3 regions of the Photobacterium kagoshimensis genome follow, and region 2 is predicted to be linked to each of the others. Evidence: riboswitches for the same ligand, from Rfam matches in the RefSeq annotation. Region 2 holds a riboswitch; each other region holds the start of a gene.
The links. Region 2 has a riboswitch for lysine ahead of L4C35_RS04635 (Na+/H+ antiporter NhaC family protein). Riboswitches for the same ligand answer to the same signal wherever they lie in the genome.
Positions count from the first base shown of each region.

Region 1: another riboswitch for lysine. It lies ahead of lysC (lysine-sensitive aspartokinase 3); the one in region 2 lies ahead of L4C35_RS04635 (Na+/H+ antiporter NhaC family protein).
Region 3: another riboswitch for lysine. It lies ahead of L4C35_RS02660 (Na+/H+ antiporter NhaC family protein); the one in region 2 lies ahead of L4C35_RS04635 (Na+/H+ antiporter NhaC family protein).

Region 1 covers NZ_JAKJSO010000017.1:3,757-10,946, reverse strand. The annotation lists gene L4C35_RS16150 (PglL family O-oligosaccharyltransferase) at 1-846, shown strand, start outside; gene L4C35_RS16145 (pyridoxal-phosphate-dependent aminotransferase family protein) at 930-2,048, opposite strand; lysine riboswitch at 2,325-2,524, shown strand; gene lysC (lysine-sensitive aspartokinase 3) at 2,638-4,011, shown strand; gene metH (methionine synthase) at 4,091-7,190, opposite strand, start outside.
Region 2 covers NZ_JAKJSO010000009.1:274,306-281,495, reverse strand. The annotation lists gene L4C35_RS04635 (Na+/H+ antiporter NhaC family protein) at 1-1,277, opposite strand, end outside; lysine riboswitch at 1,371-1,553, opposite strand; gene L4C35_RS04630 (H-NS family histone-like protein) at 1,923-2,324, shown strand; gene L4C35_RS04625 (lytic murein transglycosylase) at 2,713-3,678, opposite strand; gene L4C35_RS04620 (YcgL domain-containing protein) at 3,686-3,967, opposite strand; gene minC (septum site-determining protein MinC) at 4,191-4,853, shown strand; gene minD (septum site-determining protein MinD) at 4,875-5,687, shown strand; gene minE (cell division topological specificity factor MinE) at 5,690-5,950, shown strand; gene rnd (ribonuclease D) at 6,019-7,140, opposite strand.
Region 3 covers NZ_JAKJSO010000008.1:463,872-471,061, reverse strand. The annotation lists gene htpX (protease HtpX) at 114-992, shown strand; gene L4C35_RS02660 (Na+/H+ antiporter NhaC family protein) at 1,434-3,020, opposite strand; lysine riboswitch at 3,106-3,277, opposite strand; gene L4C35_RS02655 (MFS transporter) at 3,586-4,791, opposite strand; gene L4C35_RS02650 (hypothetical protein) at 4,791-4,958, opposite strand; gene L4C35_RS02645 (hypothetical protein) at 5,278-5,751, shown strand; gene L4C35_RS02640 (DMT family transporter) at 6,035-6,919, shown strand; gene L4C35_RS02635 (bestrophin-like domain) at 6,921-7,190, opposite strand, start outside.

The DNA.
Region 1 (7,190 bases), on a different contig from region 2:
GAGCCTCTCACAGGTTATGGCTATGGTACGTTTGAAGTGTCTTATCTCACCCAGACTGCACGTTGGCATCAAGCGGATCCTACACAACCTGCAGGGTTACCCGCACTGGATCACCCACACAATGAGTTAACGTTTTGGGCTGCCGAAGGAGGCATAGTCCCACTGATTGCACTACTGCTCGCGGCTGCCGCTGTTGTATTTAAAATACGTAAAGCTCGTGAAGGTACGCAATTAGCGCTTGTCGCTTTATTTTTCCCAATCACCTTACATACCCAATTAGAGTACCCGTTTTATCACTCGCTGGTGCATTGGGTAATCTTTATCATCCTAATTTATTGGGTAGATAACCTCACCGCCAAATACAATAAAAAACCGCTGAGTTACGTATTAGGGATTAAGGTTACAGCCCTATTAGTGCCGCTACTCGTGAGTAGTTATATGATCACGACGCTCTATTCAGGTCGTATGCTGACAAAGTTTGAAACAACGTTACCGCTAAATATTGATTATTTAATGAAGGTCAATAATCCATGGGCATGGAAGCATCGCTATGAATGGGCGCTGCACCAACCTCAGTTAGAATTAGCGCAAACATTGAATAAGCCAGAGTTAATCGAAGAGTACATTCGTTGGGCAACGGTAAAAGCAAAAACATGGCCACGCGAGCAACTGTATGCCAATTTGATTTTGTCTTATCGCTTATTAGGCGATGAAAACCATGCTGAACAAATCCTTCAAGAGGCTGAGTTTTTATTTCCTAATGGTGATTTTAGTGATGCACTCGCCGTTCAACCTTTGAGTAAGCAGTCGGCTGCAACATCATCAGCAACACCAGCCACCGAATAATCACATTCAACCTTTCTCGGTGATTTCCCCTATAAAAATGGCGACCATAGTGGTCGCCATTTTTAAATCTAAGTTGTACTTGATTATTTCAAGGTACTTTCTAATGCTTTAAGGCATAAGGCAACGTTCTCATTTCTTGCCGCATAACCCATCAAACCAATACGCCACGCTTTACCTGCTAACGCCCCTAGCCCTGCACCGATTTCGAGGTTATACCGAGTCAACAAGGTATTTCTCACCTCAGCATCATTGACGCCTTCAGGAATATAGACCGCATTTAGCTGTGGTAAGCGATGCTCCTCAGCGACAACAAAAGTGATCCCTAGCTGTTCAAGCCCTTCACGCAAAGCGAGGTGCGCATCTTGATGACGCTGCCATGCGTTCTCTAGCCCTTCTTGTTGCAATAGCACTAACGCTTCATGTAAAGCATAAAGACTATTCACAGGGGCGGTATGGTGGTAACTACGCTTACCTTCACCACTCCAGTACCCAAGCACCAAGCTTTGATCAAGAAACCAACTTTGAACAGGGGTCGTACGCGCCTCTATTTTATCGATGGCACGTTGCGAGAATGTCAGTGGTGACAGCCCTGGCACACACGATAAACACTTCTGACTGCCCGAATAAACTGCATCAAGTTGCCACTCATCCACCAGCAGAGGGACGCCACCCAGTGATGTCACGGCATCGACTATGGTTAAGCAATCATGTTGTCGCGCTAATTTAGCAATCGCCTGCGCATCACTCAGTGCGCCTGTCGAGGTTTCAGCATGTACAAACGCAACAATTTTAGCATCTGGATGCTGCCCTAATGTTTGCTCGACCAAATTCGGGTCAACAGGCTCACCCCAGGCGTTATCAACAATAACCGCCTCACCACCACAGCGAATAACGTTCTCACGCATACGATCGCCAAATACGCCATTGCGGCACACAATAACTTTATCACCCGGTTCGACTAAGTTAACAAAACACGCTTCCATGCCTGCACTACCCGGTGCAGAAACTGCAATCGTAAAGCTGTTTTCAGTCTGAAATGCGTACTGCAATAACTGCTTTAACTCATCCATCATCCCGATAAACGTAGGATCTAAGTGACCAACGGTGGGACGACTTAGCGCTTGTAATACTTGTGGGTAAATATCGGAAGGGCCTGGTCCCATGAGGGTACGTTGAGGTGGATAGAAGCTTCCTATTGTCATTGTCATTCTCCTTAGACGGTCTCTGATGCTTATGTTTAGTTATATATCAGAATGAAGTGGGTCGATGTTTATCTTTCACTGAAACACTTATATTAAAGACTGATACCAATTCCATTCATTAACTCGCAACAATGATTTGCTCCTCAATGGAACAGGCTCTAACAAGTTATTTCAATTTTTTTGCATAATCAATCATTGATGTATTGACAACATCATAACAAATCCTATTCAATGGCTATTCAGTTTTTGTTCATCCTGTTGGTATTATCAGCAGGTGAAAACAGAAGAGGAGCGTTACCCAGGTATTTGTTTGGCGGGGCCCCACCCCAATGCCAAACCGAGAGGGGGAGTAACGCCGAGATACGCCCAAGTAGGGGATCGGGCGTATCGGCCTTGAAGGTTGAATCCTTCTGGCTGTCATATTTCACCTTTTGAATGGAATCAAGAAAGGTGCAATATGGGGAGCTTCTGGTTATCGTGATTTCTATCCGCTTACCGTTTGATACTGCTATCTTACCAGCAGCACCTCCCGCTTATTTCATTCGATTCCTATAGTTACGCTGTTTTTAGGAGACATGTTTTGAGCCCGATTTTATCATCAACACCACCTTTAGCACTCACCGTTGCCAAATTTGGTGGTACCAGTGTTGCCGACTACAACGCAATGCAACGTAGTGCCCAGATTGTGGCAAATAGCCCCGCAACACGCTTAGTACTGATCAGTGCCTGCTCTGGAGTCACCAACTTACTGGTAGAGTTATCCCAAGGCATTGCAGATAACGCTCTACGTCAGCTGCGGCTCCAAACCCTGCACGAGACCCACCAATCCGTGCTTGAGCAACTTCAATCTCCTGAAGTCCCTGCCGCTGCTATCCAAGAGCTATTAGACAATATCGCAGTACTTTCAGAGCAAGCCATTGATCAACCCAGTGCAGCAATTACCGATCAACTAGTGGCAAATGGAGAGCTACTTTCGACCCATTTATTTACACAAATCCTTCAAGAGCAAGGTATTGATGCGATTCGATTTGATATTCGTCAAGTCATGCGTACGGATAGTCAATATGGCAAAGCCATTCCCAACCCAACGGCAATTCGTCAACTCAGTAACGATCACCTTCGCAGCCAGTTACAGCATCAGGTTATCGTCAGCCAAGGCTTTATTGGTTCTGATGAAAACAACCACACCACAACCTTAGGCCGTGGTGGCAGTGACTACAGTGCCGCATTAATGGCAGAGGCTATCAAGGCAACCACCTTGGAAATTTGGACCGATGTACCGGGAATGTACACCACAGATCCACGCATTGCCGCCAAAGCGCAACCCATAAAAGAAATCAGCTTTAGCGAAGCCTCTGAAATGGCAAATTTCGGTGCGAAAATTCTTCACCCTTCAACCTTAGTTCCTGCGATACGCCAGCAAATCCCAGTCTTTGTTGGCTCCTCAAAAGCACCAGAGCAAGGGGGGACTTGGATTCGACAAACCGTTAGCGATGCCCCGCTTTTTCGAGCAATAGCACTACGTTGCAACCAAACCATGGTGACGCTTACAAGTCTGAATATGTTCCATGCTTACGGTTTTCTCGCTGAAGTATTTCGCATTTTGGCTGAGCATAAAATTTCGGTCGATTTAATCACCACATCGGAAGTCAGCGTTTCACTAACTCTGGATCAAACCGATACCGCAGGTGGTGCACCGACCCTACCACAAGCGGCGATTGAAGCTCTGAGTGAATGGTGTCGGGTCGAAGTCGAGCAAGGGCTCTGCCTAGTCGCATTGATTGGTAACCAAATGAGCCATACCCAAGGCTTTGTGAGTCAAGTATTCGGCTCTCTCGAACAATATCCGCTTCGTATGGTCTGCTATGGCGCCAGTCCCCACAACCTCTGCTTCTTGATCGATCAAGACAATGCGAAGCCTATCGTGCAACAACTTCACCAGCAATTATTCGAAAGACATTAAGCCTCAGTAATCGATAAAAATAAGAAAGGCACTCCATGAGTGCCTTTCTTGCTTCGTAGGTAGTAGGTAATATCTAAAATTAGAGGTTTGGCCCTAACCATTTCTCCGCTTCTTCAAGCGTCCACCCTTTACGTTGCGCATAATCTTCTACTTGATCTTGCTGAATTTGTGCAACCGCAAAATAACGCGATTCAGGGTGAGAAAAATACCAACCCGATACAGCGGCACCAGGCCACATGGCATAGCTTTCCGTTAATGTCATCCCTGCATTCGCTTCAGGTTCAAGCAGTGACCAAATTGTCCCTTTTTCAGTGTGCTCAGGACAAGCAGGATAACCCGGAGCAGGACGAATACCTTGGTATTTTTCCCGGATCAAATCGTCATTTTCCAGCGCTTCATCGGGGGCGAAACCCCAAAGCTCTTTACGTACTTTTTCATGCAAGCACTCAGCAAACGCTTCTGCCAATCGATCAGCAACAGCTTGGATCATGATGGCATTATAATCGTCACCCGCATCTTTAAATTGCTCTGCAATGTCGTATTCACCAATCCCGCCCGTCACTGCAAAAGCCCCTATCCAATCAGGCTGACCACTCGCTTTAGGCGCAATGTAATCTGACAAACAGTAATTCGCCCCTTTCGTTTTCTGCGTCTGCTGACGTAGACCATGCAAGACAGTTAATACCTTGCTACGGGTGTCATCGGTATACACTTCAATATCATCGCCAATATTATTCGCAGGGAATAAACCACAGACACCATTGGCCTTAATCATACCTTTGGCCTCAATCTCATCCAGCAGTGTATTAGCATCATCAAATAAGCGCTGCGCCTCTTCACCGACAACTTCATGACGTAAAATCGTTGGATATTTACCACTTAACGACCAAGTCATGAAAAATGGCGTCCAATCGATATAGCGACGCAGCTCAGAAATAGGGAAATCTTTAAACACATGCACGCCAGGGTTAACGGGCACTGGCGGCGTATACGTCGTCCAATCAATGTCGACACAATTATCCCGTGCTTGCTCAAGCGTAACAGGCGCGGTACGAGGTTTCTTTCGGCTGTGTTGATCGCGAACTACGTCATATTCTTTATCTAATCGCTCGACAAAAGCAGGTCGCAACTCATCAGACAATAACGCAGAGCAGACACCGACAGCGCGCGAGGCATTCGACACATACACCACTGGCGCATGATAGTTTTGCTCAATTTTAACCGCGGTATGCGCCTTTGAGGTGGTGGCACCGCCAATCAAAAGTGGTAACTCAAAACCCTGTCGCTCCATCTCTTTAGCTACATGTACCATTTCGTCAAGCGATGGGGTGATCAAGCCACTTAAACCGATAATATCGACGTTTTCTTCTTTGGCTACTTTGAGGATTTTGTCACATGGCACCATGACACCGAGATCGATAATTTCATAGTTATTACACTGTAAAACAACCCCGACAATGTTCTTGCCGATATCATGTACATCACCTTTAACGGTCGCAAGTAAGATCTTGCCGTTGGTCTGCCCGGCTTGTTTTTCCGCATTAATATAAGGTTCTAAATGAGCAACGGCCTGTTTCATCACACGCGCAGATTTAACCACCTGTGGTAGAAACATTTTACCTTCACCGAATAAATCACCCACCACATTCATGCCAGACATTAGTGGGCCTTCAATTACTTCAAGTGGCTTACTCGCCTTCGTGCGCGCTTCTTCAGTATCTTCAACTATGAACTCGGTAATGCCTTTAACTAAGGCGTGTTCAAGGCGCTTTTCAACAGGCCAACCTCGCCACTCTTGTGCACTACGGTCTTCTTCCACTTTGCCGCTATCACGGTATTTTCCAGAAATATCGAGTAGTCGCTCAGTACTGTCTGAACGGCGATTTAGTATCACATCCTCAACAGCTTCGCGCAGTTCATCAGGTAGATCATCATAAATAGCCAACTGCCCTGCATTAACGATCCCCATATCCATGCCTTGCTTAAAGCAGTGATAAAGGAAAACAGCGTGAATAGCCTCGCGCACCGCGTTATTGCCACGGAAAGAGAATGATACATTAGAGACACCACCTGAAATCATGGCATAAGGTAGTGTGCGTTTAATATCACCGACCGCCTCAATAAAGTCGACTGCGTAATTATCGTGCTCTTCGATACCCGTCGCGACAGCAAAGATATTGGGGTCAAAAATAATGTCTTCAGGCGGAAAACCGACTTCATCGACTAAAACCCGATATGCATTGGTACAAATTTCAACTTTACGTTCTCGAGTATCCGCCTGACCGACTTCATCGAACGCCATCACAATCACCGCAGACCCATAGCGGCGTAACAGCTTGGCTTGTTCAATAAATTTATCTTTCCCTTCTTTTAAAGAGATCGAGTTAACAATCGGTTTGCCTTGCACGCATTTTAGGCCAGCCTCTATCACCTCCCATTTTGAGGAGTCGACCATAATCGGCACTTTTGAAATTTCAGGCTCGGTCGCACACAAGTTCAAGAAGCGCACCATCGCCGCTTCCGCATCTAGCATCCCCTCATCCATATTAATATCGATGATTTGTGCCCCCGCTTCGACTTGCTGCCGTGCAACTTCTAACGCCTCATCGTACAGCTCTTCTTTGATCAAACGCTTAAAGCGCGCAGAGCCCGTTACGTTGGTTCGCTCACCAACATTAATAAATAAGGTATCAGCATCTATGGTGAGAGGCTCTAGGCCAGATAAGCGACACGCGACGGGAATATCAGGTAATTGGCGAGGCTGAAGATCACGGGTAACTTCATACATTTTACGGATATGCTCTGGTGTCGTACCACAACAGCCGCCAACCAGGTTCAAGAAACCGCTTTGCGCCCACTCTTGAATATGTTCAGCCATATCATCAGGGCTTAAGTCATATTCACCAAAGGCATTGGGTAAACCTGCATTAGGGTGAGCAGAGACGGCACATTCCGAAATACGCGAGAGTTCGTTAACGTACTCGCGTAGTTCATCAGGCCCTAACGCACAGTTAAGGCCAAATGAGATAGGCTTAACGTGGCGCAGTGAATTATAAAAAGCCTCGGTAGTTTGGCCAGAAAGCGTACGACCAGACGCATCCGTGATGGTGCCAGAAATCATGACAGGCAACTGAATACCATCTTCTTCAAATACGGTTTCAACTGCAAAAGTACAAGCT
Region 2 (7,190 bases):
CCAGCCAAATCACCTGCAATTGGCAGCATAATGCCAAACGTCCCCCAAGAGGTCCCCGTCGAGAATGCCATCACACCAGCAAGCGCAAATAAGATAACAGGCAGTAGCATTGGGTTTACATTACCTTGAACCAATGTAGAAAGGTATTTACCTGTCTCCATATCGCCGATTACGCTACCAATACTCCAAGCGAATAACAGAATAAGAATTGCACCAAACATAGATTTAGCACCAATCCATAAAGTGCTCGCGACATCTGAGGCTGGAATACGTTGACGGATAACAGGAATTAACGCAAAAATCAGACCGATAGCACCACCGTAGCATAACGATGCGCCCACATCGGTATTTTCAAATGCACCTAATAAGTTAAATGCAATACCGTCTGCTGCAAGTGCTTGGTAGCCTGTAAAGATCAAAAAGAAGAAGGTTGCCACAATCAGTGCAATAATAGGCAGTACCAAATCCGAAACACGGCCATTGGTACTTTCTTCAATTTCTAATTCATCATTAAGGTCTTTCGCTTTCTTATCGTCATCACCCTCATCAAAACCATGACCACGGCTCGCTTCTAATTCATGTTTAAGCATTGGACCCACATCAATTTGGAACCAAGACACAACAAACACCATCAGCAAAGCAAAGACAGCATAAAAATTCATTGGTGCTAATTGCATAAATGCGCTTAATGCTGAATATTCAGTAACACCGTGTGAAACTAAAATACCACCGATAATCGTAATAATGTATGCCCCCCAGCTTGATGCTGGCATAAGAACACACATAGGCGCTGCTGTAGAATCAAGGATATAAGCCAGCTTCGCACGTGAAACATAGTAACGATCAGTGACAGGACGAGCAATTGCCCCCACAGCTAGGCTATTAAAATAGTCGTCTACAAAAATGAATACGCCTAAAAATGCAGCAAGAAGCTTAGAACCACGTTTAGTCTTAATGCGTGTTTGCGCCCATTCGGCAAAAGCACGCGTACCGCCCGACAAGGTTAACAATGCGGTTGTCATTCCTAATAAGATAAGGAAAGCAACAATGCTCATATTCCAGCTATTTATTGCACCATCATCGATGAATAAACCTTTAACCGTTGTTCCAATGTAACTTGCTGAATGTGTGAATGAAAAGTCTGTTAGTAATAGTGCACCTAGGGCAACACCCATACCAAGCGAAAGTAAAACGCGACGCGTTAAAATCGCTAAACCTAATGCCACCAATGGGGGCAATAACGAAATGGAGGAATTTGAAAAATCTACAATATTCATGATCTCTACTACAACCGATCCTGGTTGGAGATCTACTGCTGACACAAGTGTGCCATGATGAGATGCCTATATAGAGAGTAGAAAACTCCCTGACCCCACAGTAGCGCTCCATAGTTAATGTAATTATATACTATGGCAGTGTTGACCCTATTCGATGACAACCCCAGCAAGAAGGTTTGACAGCCCTTTCTCACTTCGGCATTGGCTCCTTTCATTTGCTATCAACGGAATCACCTCCAGCAAATTACTTATAGACAATGCACCTCTACCCTTTAGAAGGTACAAACCATTCTACGGAATCAAACCAAAGATGCAATAAGTTAGCGTGCATTTTTTAACATAAACAGTGAATAATTTTACCATCAAGCTCAAAAAACGAACAACCCCATGGCGTGTTTTGTAAGTAATAGTGCCATGTTTGGAATTTCCTCTATTATTCATTCAATTTTATAGCTGGGTCACATTTACTTTAAAACAACATAAAACTAATTACTAAAAAGCGTAAAAAACCTAAAATTAATAATTATTAATAACTTTAATTAATAATTTGTTTGGCAAATTAGAGATGAAGTATTACTATTGCATTTATTAACACTTGACTGCTATTCTTATTTCAAGCCAGTTTAAATGAACAGGAAATAAAAAATGTCTGACGCATTAAAAGCACTATTAAACCTACGTAGCCTTCGCGCTCTTGCTCGTGAATATACTCTAGAGCAACTTCAAGAAGGTCTTGAGAAACTTCAAACAGTCGTTGCTGAGCGTGAAGAATCTGAAGCTGAAGAAATTGCAAAAGAAAAAGAACGCACAGAGAAACTAAACCAATACCGTGAAATGCTTCTAGCAGACGGTATCGACCCAGAAGAACTATTGGGTTCTCTAGCTGGTGCTAAAGCGCCAAAAGCAAAACGTGCTGCACGTCCTGCTAAATATAAATTCGTTGACGAAAACGGCGAAGAAAAAACATGGACAGGTCAAGGCCGTACACCTTCAGCACTTAAAACTGCACTAGACCAAGGTCGCTCTCTAGAAGAATTCGAAATTTAATTTCTTATTCTTGATAAAAGCCCAGCATTGTCTGGGTTTTTTTATGTCTGAGGATCCAATATGTTCGCTTTCTCTCAAGTCCTCCCCCTCTATCACCTAATTCCCCACCACCGCCAAGCTCAAAAGAATTGCAATTAGCTGCTCGGCTCGTTAAAAATGTAGGGGGAAAGTATTGTTAACTCGATTATTAATGCAATAACCCATCCAAGATGAATGTTCTACCGATACAAGTTTCAATTCGAATTGATGATAATCATCTTAAAAGCTATCCCTAATACGTATTTTTTCGAAATGAACTTCAACTTAGTGAACCCGCTCACGCTATTGATAAACATAACAAAAAAGCCAGAGCAACGGGCTCTGGCTTTCAAGTATATACACAATATTCTTAACGAATGCGGTCAGCTAAATGGCTTACAGCAAGCGCGAAATAATGAGAACGATTCCATTTAAGCAAGGTTTGATAATTACCATAAATGAGATAAGCACGGCCATGTTGATCATCTGGCTGTATCAACCAAGCATCAATATCAACATTTGGTAAAGCACTACCATCTAACTTACGTACACCTAAATCTTGCCACTCAGATAATGTTTTCGCTTTGTCTAATTGCACGCCTTTTAGGCTTTCAGGTACGTTCGGTATGCTAACCTGTCGCCCCCAAGTATAGGCATCATCCCAACCAGACTTACTCAGATAATTAGCGGCAGACGCAAAGACATCGGCTTGGGTATTCCAAATATCTACTCGTCCGTCATTATTGCCATCAACGGCAAAAGTTAAAAAAGACGTCGGCATAAACTGAGGTTGCCCCATAGCACCAGCCCACGAACCTTTCATATCTTTAGCTGTGATATGACCTTCATCTAAAATTTGTAAAGCCGCCATCACTTGTTTGCGGAAAAATGCTTCACGACGTCCTTCATAAGCCAAGGTTGAAAGTGCTTCGACCACATTATAATTACCCATTAAACGGCCGAAATTACTTTCCACCCCCCAAAGTGCAACAATAAAACGCGGCTGAACACCATATTTTGCCCCTATAGCTTCAAGCGTTTTTCTATGCTTTTGGTAAAGCTGATTCGCTTGCTTAACTTTCCAATCTGGCACAGCACGTGGAATATACTCATCCAGGGTGAGTTTTTTCTCTGGCTGATTCTTATCGGCTTTAACAGCGCGTTCGGTAAAAGTGATTCCGTCAAAAGCAGCGGCAATAGTGTTGTCGCTAATCCCCGACTCTTTTGCCTCCGTTTTTAAGCTTTCAACGTATCTATCAAATCCTTCATCTGCAAAAGCTGCGGTGGATGTTCCTATTCCAATGGCCACTAAGACCGAAATCAAACGCTTATACATATAAACCTTAAGACTTTATAGCCGCCTTGGCTGCTTTGTATTCATCTAATAAATTAGTCACTGGAGGTGGTAATTGTAAATAAAAACCGACAGTGGCTAAATCTGATTTCACTTTTTCGATATCCGCGCCCGCTAATTTGCGATCACCCGCTAACTTCACCACCATAACCAGTTGTGGTGTACCAAATGTTGCGAGTAACGTTTCAGGTACCGCTGAGAAGTCGTCCTTCTTAATAACATATAGATACGTATTTTCTTTCTTTGGACTTTTATAGATTGAACAAAACATTTTGCTACCTGTTAGTTACGCTCTTAATAACATCTGACCTTATAAGTTAGATTTCATTCCCCACCAGAAGGAATCTTTTTACTGACCAGATGAGAGCTTTGTCTGAATTTACAACGCTAGAGCAAGGATAGCTTGCCGATAAACAGTTTGGAATATAACATGCATATACCTATGTGATAACGTATCTGAACGGCTAATTTCGCTTCAGTCAGTAAAAAAGACTATGACCAAACAGGCAGAACTAAAAGGGAGCTCATTCACGCTCTCAGCGCTTCATCTGAGTAATGAAGACATCCAGCAGGCAACTGACCACCTCAAAGAAAAAGTTGATCAGGCGCCGAATTTTTTTGCTGCCGCCCCTATTGTGATAGATATTTCAAATGCGGGTACTAATATAGACTTCAAACAGCTGAAAGCAGGCATCACTGAAGCTGGAATGATTCCTGTCGGTATCAGTGGCTGTAAAGACGAAAAAATGCAAAGCCTTGCTAAAGAAGCAGGATTAGCGGTTATGAATGCCGCCAAGCAAGTAAAAACTAACAAGCCTGTTATGGAGCCAACACGGATTGTTCGCACGCCAGTACGCTCTGGCCAACAAATTTACGCAAAAAATTGTGATTTGGTGGTTATGAGTAATGTAAGTGCAGGCGCAGAAATTATTGCTGACGGCTGTATCCATGTGTATGGCGTTTTACGCGGTCGCGCTATTGCTGGTGCTAATGGGCAAAAACAAGCTCGTATTTTCTGTCAAAACCTTCAGCCTGAACTTGTGTCTATCGACGGCAACTTTTGGCTAAGTGACAAAATAAAAGATGAGTTCTGGGGTAAGGGTGTCGTTATCTCACTAGCTGAAAATAATTTAAACATAGAGCCTCTCGCTCTATAACGTTTTATAAGGAATTAATGAATGGCTCGTATTATCGTTGTTACCTCTGGTAAAGGTGGCGTTGGTAAAACAACATCAAGCGCAGCAATTGCATCAGGTTTAGCTGTAAGCGGCAAAAAAACAGCGGTTATCGATTTTGATATTGGCTTACGTAATCTAGACTTGATTATGGGTTGCGAGCGTCGTGTTGTTTATGATTTTGTCAATGTGATCAATGGCGAAGCAAACTTAAACCAAGCACTAATTAAAGATAAGCGTGTAGATAATTTATATGTTCTGCCCGCCTCTCAAACGCGTGATAAAGATGCGCTAAGCCGTGAAGGCGTTGAGCGCGTGTTTAACGACATGGCTGAAATGGGTTTCGAATTTATTATTTGTGACTCGCCTGCTGGCATTGAAACTGGCGCGCTCATGGCATTGTACTTTGCAGATGAAGCCATTGTAACAACCAACCCTGAAGTATCGTCTGTGCGCGATTCAGACCGTATTCTGGGCATTCTAGATTCAAAGTCTCGTCGAGCAGAGAAAGCAGAAGAGCCAGTAAAGACACACTTACTGCTAACGCGTTACAACCCAGCACGCGTTGTTCAAGGTGAAATGCTGAGTGTTGAAGATGTAGAAGAAATTCTACACATCCCACTACTTGGTGTTATCCCTGAGTCACAAGCTGTACTTAACGCATCAAATAAAGGTGAACCTGTCATCTTTGATAAAGAATCTGATGCAGGACAAGCTTACGCTGATACCGTCGCTCGTCTAATGGGCGAGGAACGCCCATTCCGTTTCTTAGAGGAAGAGAAAAAAGGCTTCCTTAAACGTCTATTTGGAGGCTGATAATGGCATTGCTAGAGTTTTTCCGCCCAAAGAAAACTAAAACAGCGAATGTAGCGAAAGAGCGTCTACAAATCATCGTTGCTGAACGTCGCTCTGCCAGCCAATCTACGCCCAGCTACATTCCACAGCTGAAGCAAGATATTCTGGAAGTGATCCGTAAATATGTGCAGATCAGCCCTGAGCAGGTCAGCGTTAATCTAGATCAGAAAGAAGAAGATCTTTCAGTTTTAGAGCTCAACGTGACACTGCCAGAAGACAAATAAGTCTGCGATTAAAAAAGCCACTGCTTAAAAACAGTGGCTTTTTTTGTATCTCGCTAACTATAAGAACGTTAACGATCTAACAAAGGTAATACCCGCGCTTCAAATAAAGGCTGACGCCATGTTTTTAGCATTTCAGGCTTTTTGTCTTGCGGGCGTTCATTTTTCCATGCCCACGAAATAAGCTGATTAATTTGTTTTTTAGATGCTAAGAACTCAGAAGCAAGGCCAGTTTCAGCTTCAACTTTAGTGACTTCATCTTTGATTTTCTTAACTAGCTGTTTATAGCCACTTAAGTCGACCAGACGAACGATTTTTTCTGGGTAGTCGGCTGGGTTCATATCTTCAGCGTCAAACACCATTTTCACTAAACGCCCAGCATGACGCTGTACTTCACGCTCATCAAACTCTTCACGTAGCATCATAGCTTTTGATTTAATGCTATAGCGCGCAACCTTCCAAAGACTCAATTCTTTCACCACAAAATTAAGAGCAAGGTCGCGTTTACGCGCTTCAAGCACCCGCCACTTCGCTAGCTTTTGTAGCACAGCCAGCTGCTGAGGGTTCAGCTGCCACGCATTCTTAATATCAAGATAGGCTTTATCAGGATCTGTCTGCTTAGTACGCTTTAGCATTAGGCTCGCGCACTCATCTTCCAACGCCTCGACTCTTCCCTTCTCTTGCACTTTGGCTAATAGGGTTTCAAACAAGGGTTGTAAGTAGTAAACATCCGCCGCCGCGTAGTCGAGCTGCTTGTCAGTTAATGGGCGGGCCATCCAGTTAGTACGTGCTTCACCTTTTTCAAGATCAACGCCAACGTATTCACTAACTAATGCACCAAAACCCGTTGATATTCCATGCCCCAAGAACGCAGCCATTAACTGAGTATCTAACATAGGCACAGGTAAGCAGCCCGCATAATGTTGAAATACTTCTAAATCTTCGCCACAAGCATGTAGGACTTTCGTTACCGATTGGTCCCGTAACAGTGCCCATAGCGGCTCCATATCTTCGATAGCAATGGGATCGATAAGCGACAGAGTCGTGCCATCAAAAAGCTGTACTAAACCCAATTTAGGATAAAGTGTACGCGTACGGACAAACTCAGTATCTAGCATGACATATTGCTGAGTCGCGGCCTGTTCACATACTGTTGTTAACCGCTCTGTTGTCGTTATGATTTCAAATTTCACAGCAAACCTTTTTGGCACTATTTATGACAAGTGCACTATGTAGTTATGGT
Region 3 (7,190 bases), on a different contig from region 2:
AGATAAATCGTTAAATGCTTTTTACGCATACGCAATTGGCGCGTAGCAGGAAGGCGTTATGGCATTTAACAATAAAGCTGTTGAAGCTTCTTTTATTGGAGAAAACTAAAAATATGAAGCGAATTGCATTGTTTTTGGCAACCAACCTTGCCGTTATGTTGGTATTCAGTGTCGTCTTGAACATTGTTTATGCTGTCACAGGTATGCAGCCAGGTAGCCTTTCAGGTTTGCTTGTTATGGCGGCATTGTTTGGTTTTGGTGGCTCGCTATTCTCTCTATTCATGTCGAAGAAGATGGCGTTGCGCTCTGTGGGTGGTTCAGTTATTGAACATCCGCGTAATGAGACAGAGCATTGGCTAATGGAAACTGTATCTCGTCAAGCACAACAAGCGGGCATTGGTATGCCAACAGTGGCGATTTATGACTCCGCTGACATTAATGCTTTTGCGACAGGTGCTAAGCGTGATGATTCATTAGTAGCGGTATCTACTGGCCTGATGCACAACATGACACGTGATGAAGCTGAAGCTGTGCTTGCTCACGAGATCAGCCATATCGCCAATGGTGACATGGTGACAATGACGTTAATGCAAGGTGTCGTGAATACCTTTGTTATTTTCGTCTCTCGTTTAGTTGCTGGCGTGATCAGTGGCGTTAATAGTAATGATGAAGAGGGTGAAGGTGGTAGCTACATGACCTACTTTATCGTGTCTTCTATCATGGAAGTACTGTTTGGCTTCTTGGCGAGCATCTTGACCATGTGGTACAGCCGTCATCGTGAATTTAAAGCGGATGCGGGCTCTGCTCACCTAGTGGGTAAGCAGAAGATGATTTCTGCCCTAGAGCGCTTGAAAATGAGCCAAGAGCCACAGCTTGAAGGTTCGATGATGGCGTTTGGTATTAACGGTAAAAAGTCACTGTCTGAGTTATTCATGACACACCCACCGCTAGAAAAACGTATCGATGCACTACGTCGTGGTGAGCACCTTTAATCGCTAGCCATGTTGTAGTGTGATTACTCGTACTAGAAACGAGTTAGCATAAAAATCAAAATGCCAGTCAGTTTTGCTGACTGGCATTTTTTATGGGTGGAGTCGGCTCGTCTAGGGGTTAAGGTAGTCTAGGAGCTAAGGTTGCCTAAGCGCGATGAATAGCGTTATTACTTGTTTTTACCCTACCGCAGGTGCTGGCGACCTTGTGTTGGTGTTTACGAAATAGCGCGTTTCTGTAATCCAATCTATTGATGCTGAAATCAACGGATACTGAAATACAGTAAGACTGAAAAAGAATGATGTAGCTTGTGCCAGTTTTTGGCGGGAAGAGAGGAGATAGAGAGAGGAGACAGTGAGAGGGGGGATAGGTTTACTGTGGCCGCAAAAAAAAGAGCAAAGCCATTATAGCTTTGCTCTTTTTTTATATTTGTCGTCGTGTGATTAGTTAGTCACAGGCTCTGCGGCCATAGCAGGTTGAGATTTTCGTACTGCAAAGATACAGAAGGCTAAGAACCATAAGCCACTCACGCCTACACCAATCCATGCAGACTGGGTGTAACCGATAGCAAGGTAGCCCAGTAGTGCGCCAAACGCGACAGAACATGCGTATGGCAGCTGTGTCATGACGTGATCCATGTGGTGACAACCTGCACCTGTAGCAGAAAGGATACTGGTACTGGAAATAGGGGAGCTATGGTCACCAAATACCGCACCAGCAAGCACCGCAGACAGCATTGGAAGTAGCATCGCAATGTCACTTGCAGCTGCAATATCACCTGCTAGTGGCAGCATGATACCGAACGTACCCCAGCTTGTACCTGTTGCAAACGCCATAGCACAAGATAAAACAAAAACCAGCGCAGGTAATAGCTCGATAGGTAAATTGCCGTTAGCCATTGATGCTAAGTAAATACCGGTTTGCATGTCACGTACAACGGCACCAATGGTCCATGCGAAGAATAAAATAACAATCGCAGGCATCATCGCAGAGATACCTTGCGGTGCAGCTTTTAGCCAAGTGTTTGCACTCATTTTTAAGCGTAGTGCTAAACCAATTGAAACCACTAAGCTACAAATCGCACCGTAGACCAGTGACGAGCCAACATTAGTATTTTCAAATGAACCGATAACACTAAATACTTCACCCTTATCAGCAAGTACTGCTGCGCCAGATTGCACCATGAAAAAGACAGTGGCAGCGGTTAGCGTGAAGATCGGCAATACCATATCAATCATGCCGCCTTTAGCATCTTCAGGTACTTCAACATCTAGGCCCGTTGGTTTACCTTGTGATTCATCCCAAAGTTTGCCTTCTAACGCCCAAGCTTCGTGCTTACGCATAGGGCCGATATCTAGCTGGAAGAAAATAACGCACACAACCATAACTAAGGTAAATACCGCGTACAGGTTCATTGGCATCATTTCGACAAATGCAGCGATAGGACTTTGGTCTGTTACGTTATGTGCCACCATGATGCCACCGACAAGCGCGATGATGTACGCACCCCAAGATGAGATAGGCATAAGAACACAAACAGGAGCAGCGGTAGAATCAAGTAAGTAAGCAAGTTTAGCGCGGGAGATTTGGAAGCGGTCTGTCACAGGGCGACAAATTGCACCAACAGACAGGCTGTGGAAGAAATCATCGATAAAGAAAACAAATACCATTAAGCCAGTAAGAGACTTAGCACTGCGGCGGTCTTTACAGCGTACCGATGCCCAATCGGCAAAAGCTTGTGTTGCGCCCGAGACACTCATTAAGCTAATTAGCGCCCCAAGCAATAACATGAAGATAATCATATTCACGTTGTCGCCATTTAGCGAACCGTTACTCCACACAATGGCTAAGACTTTGTCTGTTAAATAGTGGAGGGCATCTAGCGGTGAGTAATGATTAAGCATTAATGCACCCGCTGCAATACCAGTACCGAGAGACAGCAAAACACGGCGCGTGGATACAGCAAGAATGACCGCAATCATAGCGGGCAATACGGACCAAAGAGAGTCCGAAAAATCAAAAAGGTTCATGATCTCAGTTCACCTACAACATATAAGGTGGAGATCTACCGAAAGGACGAGTAACTAAGAAGCATAATAACGATCACTTGTTACCCCTTCTGGCAGCGCTCCATAGTAAAAACCTATGGCAGTTCTGTACCTGTTCGGCACAGACCCAGCGACTGAGATTGATAGCAACAGTCACTTCGGCGCTGGCTCCTTTCTCCGGCATCAACGGAATCACCCTCCGCTCGGATACTCTTAGGCAGCGCGCCTCTACTTTAGGGTTGGCAAATTCCATTATACCAATGAAATGCCTTGTGTTGGTATTATATGTGGTTGAATATTTTAGTCATCAAATAATCAGCTTTATTCACAGTTAAATGCAATTTTTTTGATTGTGATGATAAATATATCAAATAGACGATTGGGAATTGTTCGTTTTGTGAATAACTTAGGTACTTTTTAGCAACAAAGTGTGCGCAGAGTTGTTGTGAAAGGGGCGTGAGTGAAGACGAAAATGAAGCTGAATAAATGTTGGCTGCATAAATTATTATGCAGCCAAGTGCTTAATATTGTTCAATCTGTAAAAATATTAGCCATATACAGCTTGAAGGCGAGCAACAGGTTTACAGTTTATGGGTAAGTGAAGCAATGCCGCCACGAAAGCTAATACTACCGTCGACCACCAGATAGGCTCGTATGAACCGTAATAGTCGTAAATACGACCACCCACCCAAGCACCTAAGAAACTGCCTACTTGGTGAGTAAAGAAAACCAAGCCGTACAAGGTGGATAGGTAGCGTGCGCCGAAGATCTGACGAACTAAACCAGATGTTAATGGCACTGTACCTAACCAACAAAAACCAATGGCGCCACCAAAGATAGCAGCGGTGTGTTCAGTCACAGGTAAAGTGACAAAGGCTGCAATAACCACAGTACGAACAAGGTACAGTGAAGTCATCACATAACGTTTATCAAATTTATCGCCCATCACGCCCCAAAAGTACGAACCGAAGATATTGAAAATACCCACATAGGCAAGTGCCATCGCGGCAATATTACCGGGTAAACCTTTATCAGCCAGATAGCTAGGCAGGTGAGTCGCAATAAACATGACGTGGAAACCACATACGAAGAAACCCGCATGAATCAGCCAATAGCCCTTGTGACTGAAGGCTTCAGACAGGGCCTGTTTCAGTGTTTGTGGATCTTCAACCACGCCTTTACTGTTAGCACTTTCTGTTTTCATAAAGCTCGCGAAAGCGATCATTAAACAGCAAGCTAAGGCAAAAATTTGTAATGCGGTTTGCCAATCAAAATGGGTTAATAGCGATTGCGCGCCTGGGATCACCGCAAACATACCAAACGAGCCTGCCGAGGTCGTTAAGCCAAAGGCTTTTGCTGTGTGCTCTGCAGGTACTACGCGTGCGATAGCCCCCAGTACGATCACGTAGCTAGTAGCACTTAAACCTAAACCCACCAACATACCAATAGTGACATACAAGATGCTTGGCTCAGTCGCGATTGACGTGAGATACAAGCCAGCGCCGTAGGCAACAGCACCTAACATGATGATACGTCGTGGTCCCCAGCGATCCGATGCCATGCCAACAAAAGGTTGGAACATGCCAAATAGAAGGTTTTGCAGGGCAATCGCAAAGCTAAAGAACTCACGGCCAGTTTGAAATGTATCTGAGATTGGCATCATGAAGATACCAAATGACTGCCTAATCCCAAGGCTAAAAATTAATGTCCCTATTCCCATCCATACTAAAAGTGGAAAACGAAAAATACTCATTAGTGGTGCTCTGTATGTGAATCCGAGTTTGATTGATGGCAACCTGCATGAACAGCATGTTGTGCAAGTGCATCTAACAAAGGCTGACAATGATGAACGCCAATAAGAGTAATGATGAGCAGTAAAACCATACGGGTTAACTGCGCAAAAAGTGATTGTGAAAACATCAGTGCCTCATACGCGAAATTGCGAGGCGCGGATATTAAAGAAACCTAGTTAATGAAACAAATGAATAAAACTCAGGAATGGTATGCATAATTTGCATTGTATCGACTAAAGTGCAGACATGACGTTTACACATAACAGGCGTGCTTAGGTGGCATTGGCCGAGCCCTATATTGTGTAACAGATTGAAAAGTGTGTAACAGATTGAAAAGCGAATTTTCATATTTAGGAGTGAGTGAGCAAAAATCGGTTAGTGTTAATCATATTCAATTGGTTTAATACCGCTCTAATTATTTCATAAATAAGAGTAGAGAAATAAAGATGAGTGAACTTGACGTTGATACACACATTAATCAGCCTGAATCTAGTTGGGTGAGGGTGGGGTTCCTATTGCTAGCTGTGTCGATAGTATCTGGCATTATTTGGGGAGTGATCGCGACTTTTTTAGGCATAGAATCAAGCTCAAATTCTTTCCTGAGCCTCATTCTACCAGTGATGATAACGGGGTATTACTCTGGCTATAAGCGTTCATCTATTATGGATTTTGATACTAGGTTGAAAGCGCTATTATTTCATTTGTTTATTAGCCTGTTTTTTGCGTACTTAGTGTTGTCCGTAATGGGGTTACTTTATGAGATATCATCCCTTTTTGGCAGTGATATAGCTATTATCTTACTGATTACGTCATTAGTGACGGCCTTAATGTTAGTTGTACAATATTTTGCTATGAAGGCGAGTGAAAAACTAGGCTGCCGTATAAGGCTAAAACATGATGAGATGAAAATACAAAATTAAGGATAGATGCACTAAACCGTTTTGGAATACGTCTATACCTTCAAATATAGCAAGTGAAATGTCGTCGCAATGTATAAAGTTTATGCGCAGTGAGACTTTTCCTGGCATGTAAACTGATCACAAGATATTTGGGTATTCAGCGTGAATGTTCAGAGGCATAAAATGTGATGATCTTTGTGATTAATCACTCGGTTCATCGTGAAACTAATCGTGTTTTTACCAAATCATCATACAATGCGCGTTATTCCTCGTGACGCTTTTTTTGTATGAGATAAACCATTTAATGACACTTGAAAGACGCGCTGAGTTTTTACTGCTTTTTACAACGTTTTGTGCTTCTGCTGGTTGGATCTTTTCAAAAGAAGTGATCCAAGGCCTGCCGCCATTTGGTTTTATGGGGCTACGTTTTTTAGCGGCATCATTAATATTACTTCCCTTTTGTGTGAAGCATTTTAAAGCTGTCGCGATTGGCGATGTCCTGCGTTCTATGTCGGTAGGCTGTTTGCTTGGTGGGGCACTGCTGTGTTGGATTTATGCCATTTCAATTAGCGATACCTTAGGGGAAGGGGCTTTTATTATGAGCCTTTCGGTATTGCTTGCACCGCTAGTGGCGTGGGTGCTCTTTAAGCACAAACCTGTTCGAGAGTTTTGGTTATCGTTACCTTTTGCTATCGTTGGTTTAATGTTGCTGTCACTTTCTCAAGGTTGGCAGGGATCTATTAGCCAGTTGTGGTTCTTACTTGCTGCTTTCTTTTTGGCATTGCACTTTAACTTTAATAGTCGCTTTGCGCAGCGTATGCCTGTGATGTTGCTAACCTGTATTCAACTATTCGTGACAGGTGTGCTAGGGCTAATACTCTCATTATCGGTGGAGACTTGGCCTGCTACGATCCCATCGGTGATATGGGGCTGGTTTGCACTCAGTGTGCTATTTGCGACTAGTTTACGTTACCTAACCCAAACCATGGGTCAGCAACGGGTTACGGCTGCCAATGCTGCGATCATCATGATCTTAGAGCCGATCTGGACCGTACTACTCAGTATCCTATGGTACAAAGAAGCCATGCCCGCCACTAAGGTAGTAGGGTGTACGATGATCTTGTTTTCTTTGTTGTTGTACCGTGGTTTATCGAATCCGAAAATTCGCGCGTGGTTGAAAAACAGCTAATTTAGCGTTCTCTTGGGTATGGGGTTACCTGCATTGATTTTACTTTGGGTAGGCGAAGATCGTCTGGATCTTCCGAGATTTGTTTTAGGGCTGAATATTCATTTTCTATTGCGTTTAGTATTTGACTAAAAGGTTGATTACCAACAGTTAAGCTTGTTTGGAAGGGTTGTGAATAAATTAAAATCGCGTACATCACCATTCCTGTCGCTGCACCAAAAGCTGAAAGATAAAACGAACTAATCTTACTCGGTTTAAAGTAGCTCAACGGTAT